2 linked regions of the Dinoroseobacter shibae DFL 12 = DSM 16493 genome follow. The protein of the gene in region 2 interacts with the protein of the main gene of each other region in a pairwise test. Links are inferred from orthologs where the notes say so. Each region holds a gene or a part of one and is shown on either strand. Other genes may lie near its edges. The genes, in order: thrS and rplA.

Region 1 (3,269 bases), 520 kb from region 2 along the record:
GCATGAAAGGGCCGGGACATGCCTGCATCGGACGACGCCGAGCCCCGCAAAACCGAGACCGAGACAGAGACAGGCATCGGGGCGTCCCCTTCGGAAGACACGCTGATGACGGTGGTCAAGCTCGCGCTTGAGAACGTCGCCACCCGCGTGGCCCGACCGGAGGTGCCCGCCTCCGAAGATTTCATCGAAAGCCTGTGTACCCTGCTCGTGGCGCGCGACATCGAGGCCTCCGAGGCGATGGTGCGGAGCCGGATCGGGCAGCGCCAGGGCTATGCGGATCTCGCCGACGGGATTTTCGCCGCCTGTGCGCGTCGTCTCGGAACCCGGTGGGAGGAGGACAGGTTGTCCTTTGCGGACGTAGCGATCGCCGTGACGGAGTTGCACAGGCTGCACCAGCGGGTCGGGCGGCGGTACGTGCCGCTGATCCGGAAGGCGGACGAGTCCCACGCGGTCTTCGCCACGCTGCCGCGGCAGACCCACACGTTCGGGATCATCCTCGCCGCGGAGGCGTTCCGGCAGGCAGGCTGGCAGGTGGACCTGCAGCTCGAGATGCTGCCCAAGGAGATCGTCGACCGTATCCGGCGGTTGCGACCCGACGCGGTCGGGCTCACGGCCAGCAAGTTCGACCCGGTTCAGCCGCTAAGACTGCTGATCGGTCAGATCCAGAAACTGCCTTTCAATGTCCCGATCCTGCTGGGCGGGGCCGGGGCGGCGGACCTGCACGGGACGCTCCAGCCCGGAACGCCCGTGCAGGTCGTGCACGATATCGACTCGGCCCTGCGCGCGGTTCAGACGGCGGGTTGATCCGGGCGCTGGTCCGGCGGGGTCGCTTCGGCGGCAAGATCCGCCACCAGCGCATCGAGGCCCACGACCGAGGTCTGCTTTTCGCCCAGCCGCCGCAGGGTGACGGTGCGTTCCTCCATCTCGCGGCGGCCCACGGCGAGGATCACGGGCACCTTGCCGACGCTGTGCTCGCGCACCTTGTAGTTGATCTTCTCGTTGCGGATGTCGGCCTCGGCGCGGATGCCCGCCCGGGTGAGGGCCGCCACCACCTCGCGCACGTAATCATCGGCCTCGGAGATGATCGAGGCGACGACCACCTGGCGCGGGGCGAGCCAGAAGGGCAGCTTGCCTGCGAAGTTCTCGATCAGGATGCCGAGGAACCGCTCGAAGGAGCCCAGGATCGCGCGGTGCAGCATGACGGGGCGGTGTTTCGCGCCGTCCTCGCCGATATAGGTGGCATCGAGCCGTTCCGGCAGCACGAAATCGGCCTGGAAGGTGCCCAGCTGCCATTCGCGGCCGATGGCGTCGGTGAGCTTGAAGTCGAGCTTCGGCCCGTAGAACGCGCCTTCGCCCGGATCGAGTTCGAAATCGTCCGTCACCGTGCGGATCGCGGCCTCCAGCGCGGCCTCGGCCTTGTCCCAGACCGCGTCGGAGCCTGCGCGGACCTCGGGGCGGGTGGAGAACTTGATGTCGAAGCTCTCGAAACCCAGGTCGCGATAGATCGTGCTCAGCATCCGGATGAAGCGGGCGGTCTCGTCCTGGATCTGGTCCTCGGTGCAGAAGATATGGGCGTCGTCCTGGGTGAAGCCGCGCACCCGCATGAGCCCGTGCAGCGCGCCCGAGGGCTCATAGCGGTTGCAGGCGCCGAATTCGGCCATGCGCAGGGGCAGGTCGCGGTAGGATTTCAGGCCCTGGTTGTAGACCTGCACATGGCAGGGGCAGTTCATCGGTTTCAGGGCATTGATCGCCTTTTCGCGGGCATGTTCTTCGTCCACTTCGACGATGAACATGTTTTCCTGGTACTTGTCCCAGTGGCCGGAGGCCTCCCACAGCTTGCGGTCGACGACCTGCGGGGTGTTGACCTCCACATAGCCATTCTCGCGCTGACGGCGGCGCATGTAGTCCTGCAACGTGGTGTAGACGGTCCAGCCGTTAGGGTGCCAGAAGACCTGCCCGGGGGCCTCTTCCTGCATGTGAAACAGGTTCATCTCGCGGCCGAGCTTGCGGTGATCGCGCTTGGCGGCTTCCTCCAGCATGTGGAGGTGTTTTTTCAGGGCGTCGCGGTTCTGGAACGCCACGCCGTAGATCCGTTGCAGCATCGGACGGGAGCTGTCCCCGCGCCAATAGGCCCCCGCGACGGACATCAGCTTGAAGCTGTCCGCGGGCACTTGCCCGGTATGTTGCAGGTGCGGGCCGCGGCAGAGATCCTGCCAATCGCCATGCCAGTACATGCGCAGCGGCTCGTTGCCCGGGATCGCCTCGATCAACTCGACCTTGTAGGGCTCGCCATTCGCCTCGTAATGGGCGATGGCGCGGGGACGGTCCCAGACCTCTGTGCGGACGGGATCGCGGGCGTTGATGATCTCTTTCATCTTGGCCTCGATTGCGCCGAGATCCTCGGGGGTGAAGGGCTCCGCCCGGTCGAAATCGTAATAGAAGCCGTTCTCGATCACCGGGCCGATGGTGACTTTCACATCGGGCCAGATCTCCTGCACGGCGCGGGCCATGATATGGGCGCAGTCGTGGCGGATCAGCTCCAGCGCCTGGGCGTCGTCCTTGAGCGTGTGGATCGCGATGCTGGCATCGGCGTCGATGGGCCATTGCAGGTCGTGATGCGCGCCGTTCACGGTGGCGGAGATGGCCTTCTTGCCAAGGGAGGTGGAGATGCTGGCGGCGACCTCCGCCGGTGTGACCCCTGCGTCGAAATCGCGTGCATTGCCATCGGGAAAGGTGAGAGAGATCTGGGCCATATCGGCTGCCTCGTCGGTTTGGCGCCCACGGAACGCCCGGTTGCGGGAATATGTGTGCCGCTCACATGCCGCCCGGGGGCGGGCGCGTCAAGGGCGCAGTCGGGCGGCGGGGGGCCGCAGGCCCCGGCTCAGGGCTTGACCCGGCGCGCGCGCTCGGCGGCGGCCCTGAGTTCCTCGGCGATCTCCAGGGCCTCGTCGGGGTCGAAATCCAGGGGCAGGTCGACGCCTTCGGCCTCCACATAGATCCGCACCATCCCGAGCGAGGTCGGGCCGATCTGAAGATTGGCGGCAATGTCGCTTTGCTTGTCGATGCCCATGGGAAGCTCCTGAGGTTGCGCGGCCCGCAGGTACTCCGCCACGGGCGAGGGGGCAAGATGCAGATCGCTTGACACAAGCATGGAAATAGCTTGCAACATGCAAGTAAATGGGAGGCCAACATGCCGCATGATCCGTCCCCCGGCACCGCCGCAGCGGCCCTGCCGCCGGAAACGGTCGAGAACATGCGGGCGCTCAATC
Region 2 (3,191 bases):
CGTAAAGCCCGGTCAAGGCGCTCATGCGAAAGGGCGGCCCGCAGGCCGCCCTGTCGATCTTCGCGGATCGAGATTGGTCAGGCTTTCCGGCGGCGCCGCGCCCCGTAGAGCCCTGCAAGACCGAGACCCAGCATCCAGGCCGCAGCCGGGAGCGGCACCGGCGCCACGGAGACGAGGTTCTGGCTCAGTTGATCGCCAGTGCCCGTCGTTCCGGATTCGTAGTAGGTGAAGTTGTAGCCCTGCGTCACGACCCCGCCTGCCAGCAACGCGAGGTAGCTGTTCGCAGCCGCTTCGGCATCGTCCTGTGCGCTTCCGGACTTCGATTGGCTGAACGTACCCGCGGTCAGATCGAAGGAGGCATCCGTTTCATACAGCACTTCCCAAAGCGCCAGTTGAAAGCCCGCCGACTGCGCATTGTCGGTGATGTCGACCGAGCTGTACGCCGTCTCGAAGAGACCTTCGACATTCGCCAGGGTCACCGGATCCAGGGCGCCGGTGGTATTGGTGAACGGCGCCGTGGTGGTGTTGTACTGCTGGCCACCGGCCGGGATGGCCAGATCGTTCATGATGTCCAGGCACCACGCCACGAACGCGTTGTCGTCCCCATCCTTGAGCCGGAAGCCGCCCGCCATGGCATTGGCCGTCGGGCTGGCGACGTTCACATGCAGGTTCCCACCGCCGTTGAACGTGTCGCCGTTGTTCTGTTTGAATAGGGTCACTGGGGCAGCTGCCGCGCCGGTCGCCATGAAAGCCGCAAAGGCCAGGGTTGACGCAGCGGCGATGCCCGCTTTTCCAAATACTCGCATTCTCGTTACCTTTCACACTAGTATTAACGAAATAGTTACCATCTTCATTTGCGCGATGCAAGATGTCGCACGAAACGGCCCCCAAGGATCGCGGATGGCAGGTCTTTCAGAACAATGCCTGTAAAGGCGCGGCTTCGTTGCGCGATTGGCGTGAATGGGGCTGCTGGTCGATCCGAATCGTTGTGCTCGCCCTCGGCATGGGGGCGACACTCAGGTCACCCCCTGTGGCGGCGGTATCCGGCATTCCGGTGGGATGTGCTCTGTCGGGTTTCACGTGCACCTGCGCAAACCGCAGCCAACCCACGAAAAAGGGCGACCCGAAGGCCGCCCGAATTCCGCATCATCACAAGGCTCAGTTGCCCGTTGCACTGTCCACGGCGACCGTCACGCCCGGGCCCATGGTGGAGCTGAGCGCGATCTTCTTCATGTAGGACCCCTTGGCACCCGACGGCTTGGCCTTGGAGACCGCGTCCACGAAGGCGCGCACGTTCTCGACCAGCTTGGCCTCGTCGAAAGAGGCCTTGCCGACGCCGGCATGCACCACACCGGCCTTCTCGGCCTTGAATTGCACTTCCCCGCCCTTGGCGGCTTCCACGGCGGCCTTGACGTCCATGGTCACGGTGCCGACCTTGGGGTTCGGCATCAGGTTCCGCGGGCCCAGGATCTTGCCCAGGCGTCCGACGATCGGCATCATGTCCGGGGTCGCGATGCAGCGGTCGAACTCGATCTTGCCGGACTGGATCGTCTCCATCAGGTCCTCGGCGCCCACGATATCCGCGCCGGCCGCCTGCGCTTCCTCGGCCTTGGGGCCACGGGCGAAGACAGCCACGCGCACGGTCTTGCCCGTGCCGTTCGGCAGGCTGACCACACCGCGCACCATCTGGTCCGCATGGCGCGGGTCGACGCCCAGGCACATGGCGATCTCGACGGTCTCGTCGAATTTCGAGGTCGCGTTGGCCTTGATCAGGGCGACGGCTTCTTCCACGGTCAGGTCGGACTTGCCGGCCACGGCCTCGCGCGCGGCGCGGGTGCGTTTTCCAAGCTTTGCCATCTTACTTCACCTCGATGCCCATGGAGCGGGCAGAGCCCAGAACGATCTTCATCGCGCCTTCGATGTCGTTGGCGTTCAGATCTCTCATCTTCGCTTCGGCGATCTCGCGCACCTGCGCGACGGTCACCGTGCCGACGGTCTGGCGCGACGGGGTGCTGGCCCCGGATTTCACCTTCGCGGCCTTCTTGAGGTAATAAGCCGCCGGCGGCGTCTTGATTTCCATCGTGAAGGACTTGTCCTGGTAATAGGTGATCACGGTCGGGCACGGCGCGCCGGGCTCCATGTCCTGCGTCTTGGCGTTGAACGCCTTGCAGAATTCCATGATGTTGATGCCGCGCTGACCCAGTGCCGGGCCCACGGGGGGGGACGGGTTCGCTTGTCCGGCGGGCACTTGCAGCTTCATCGTGCCTGCGAGTTTCTTGGCCATCTGGCCTCTCCTTTTACAGCATCCGAACCGCCGCGGCGGCCGGACAGGGGTGCTCGTGGTCCGGTGCGGTCACGCGTGACCGCCGCCTCCCACGTCTCATCACTCAGGACGTCTTGGTGACCTGCGTGAATTCCAGTTCGACCGGGGTCGCCCGGCCGAAGATCGATACCGTCACCTTCAGACGGTTGTTGTCGTCGTCCACTTCCTCGACGCTGCCCGAGAAGCCCTCGAAGGGTCCGTCGGTCACGTTGACCTGTTCGCCGATGTCGAAGGTGATCAGGCTGCGCGGCGCCTCCTGGCCTTCCTCGACCCGGTTCAGGATCTGGTTCACCTCGTCATCGCGCATGGCCATGGGCCGACCCTGGGGGCCGAGAAACCCGGTGACCCGGTTGATCGAGTTGATCAGGTGATAGCCCTGGTCGGTCATCTCCATCCGCACCAGCACATAGCCGGGCATGAAGCGGCGCTCGGCGGTGACCTTCTTGCCGCGGCGGACCTCGATGACCTCTTCGGTCGGGACGAGCACCTCTTCGATGTCGTCCTCAAGCCCTGCCTCTGCGACGGCGTGCTTGATCTGCTCGGCGATCTTCTTCTCGAAATTCGAGAGGACGCTGACAGAGTACCACCGTTTGGCCATTGTGTTCGCTTCCTTGCCCCTCGGGCGCAGTGCGCGGGCGCGCGCCCCCGCCTCATTCCGGTTGTGTCACCCCAAATGAAAAGCAGCGTGCGGCTCGAATCGACGCACGCTACGGGTTGGGATGGTGGGGCGTGTAACGCCGAACAGGGGGGATTTCAACCGCTTTAGAACCCGCGCAACCGCCCGGGCGGAAAGCCCGCGTCAGCCGCCGAAGAAGTTCAGCACGAACTGCAGGCCGGTCCGGATCATCCAGTCCACGAAGAAGAAGAA

Evidence for each region.
Region 1: the proteins of rplA (region 2) and thrS interact in binary tests that used the Escherichia coli proteins (3 or more experiments, as listed by UniProt). The link is inferred for Dinoroseobacter shibae DFL 12 = DSM 16493 from one-to-one orthologs.

Annotation. Positions count from the first base shown.
Region 1 is NC_009952.1:781,376-784,644, forward strand. What follows is about bases 272-3,221. They hold thrS (threonine--tRNA ligase), read right to left. Parts: upstream 2,754-3,221; coding sequence 789-2,753; downstream 272-788. Other genes in these bases: DSHI_RS03965 (cobalamin B12-binding domain-containing protein), read left to right, coding at 272-804; DSHI_RS03975 (DUF6324 family protein), read right to left, coding at 2,882-3,070; DSHI_RS03980 (GNAT family N-acetyltransferase), read left to right, coding at 3,191-3,221. Outside these bases: more of DSHI_RS03965, read left to right, coding at 19-271; more of DSHI_RS03980, read left to right, coding at 3,222-3,269. UniProt on the Escherichia coli protein: Catalyzes the attachment of threonine to tRNA(Thr) in a two-step reaction: L-threonine is first activated by ATP to form Thr-AMP and then transferred to the acceptor end of tRNA(Thr). The rate-limiting step is amino acid activation in the presence of tRNA.
Region 2 is NC_009952.1:256,403-259,593, reverse strand. The notes cover bases 9-2,880. They hold rplA (50S ribosomal protein L1), read right to left. Parts: upstream 1,858-2,880; coding sequence 1,159-1,857; downstream 9-1,158. Other genes in these bases: nusG (transcription termination/antitermination protein NusG), read right to left, coding at 2,388-2,880; rplK (50S ribosomal protein L11), read right to left, coding at 1,859-2,284; DSHI_RS22680 (VPLPA-CTERM sorting domain-containing protein), read right to left, coding at 78-806. Outside these bases: more of nusG, read right to left, coding at 2,881-2,921; preprotein translocase subunit SecE, read right to left, coding at 3,123-3,191. UniProt on the Escherichia coli protein: One of the primary rRNA binding proteins, it binds very close to the 3'-end of the 23S rRNA. Forms part of the L1 stalk. It is often not seen in high-resolution crystal structures, but can be seen in cryo_EM and 3D reconstruction models.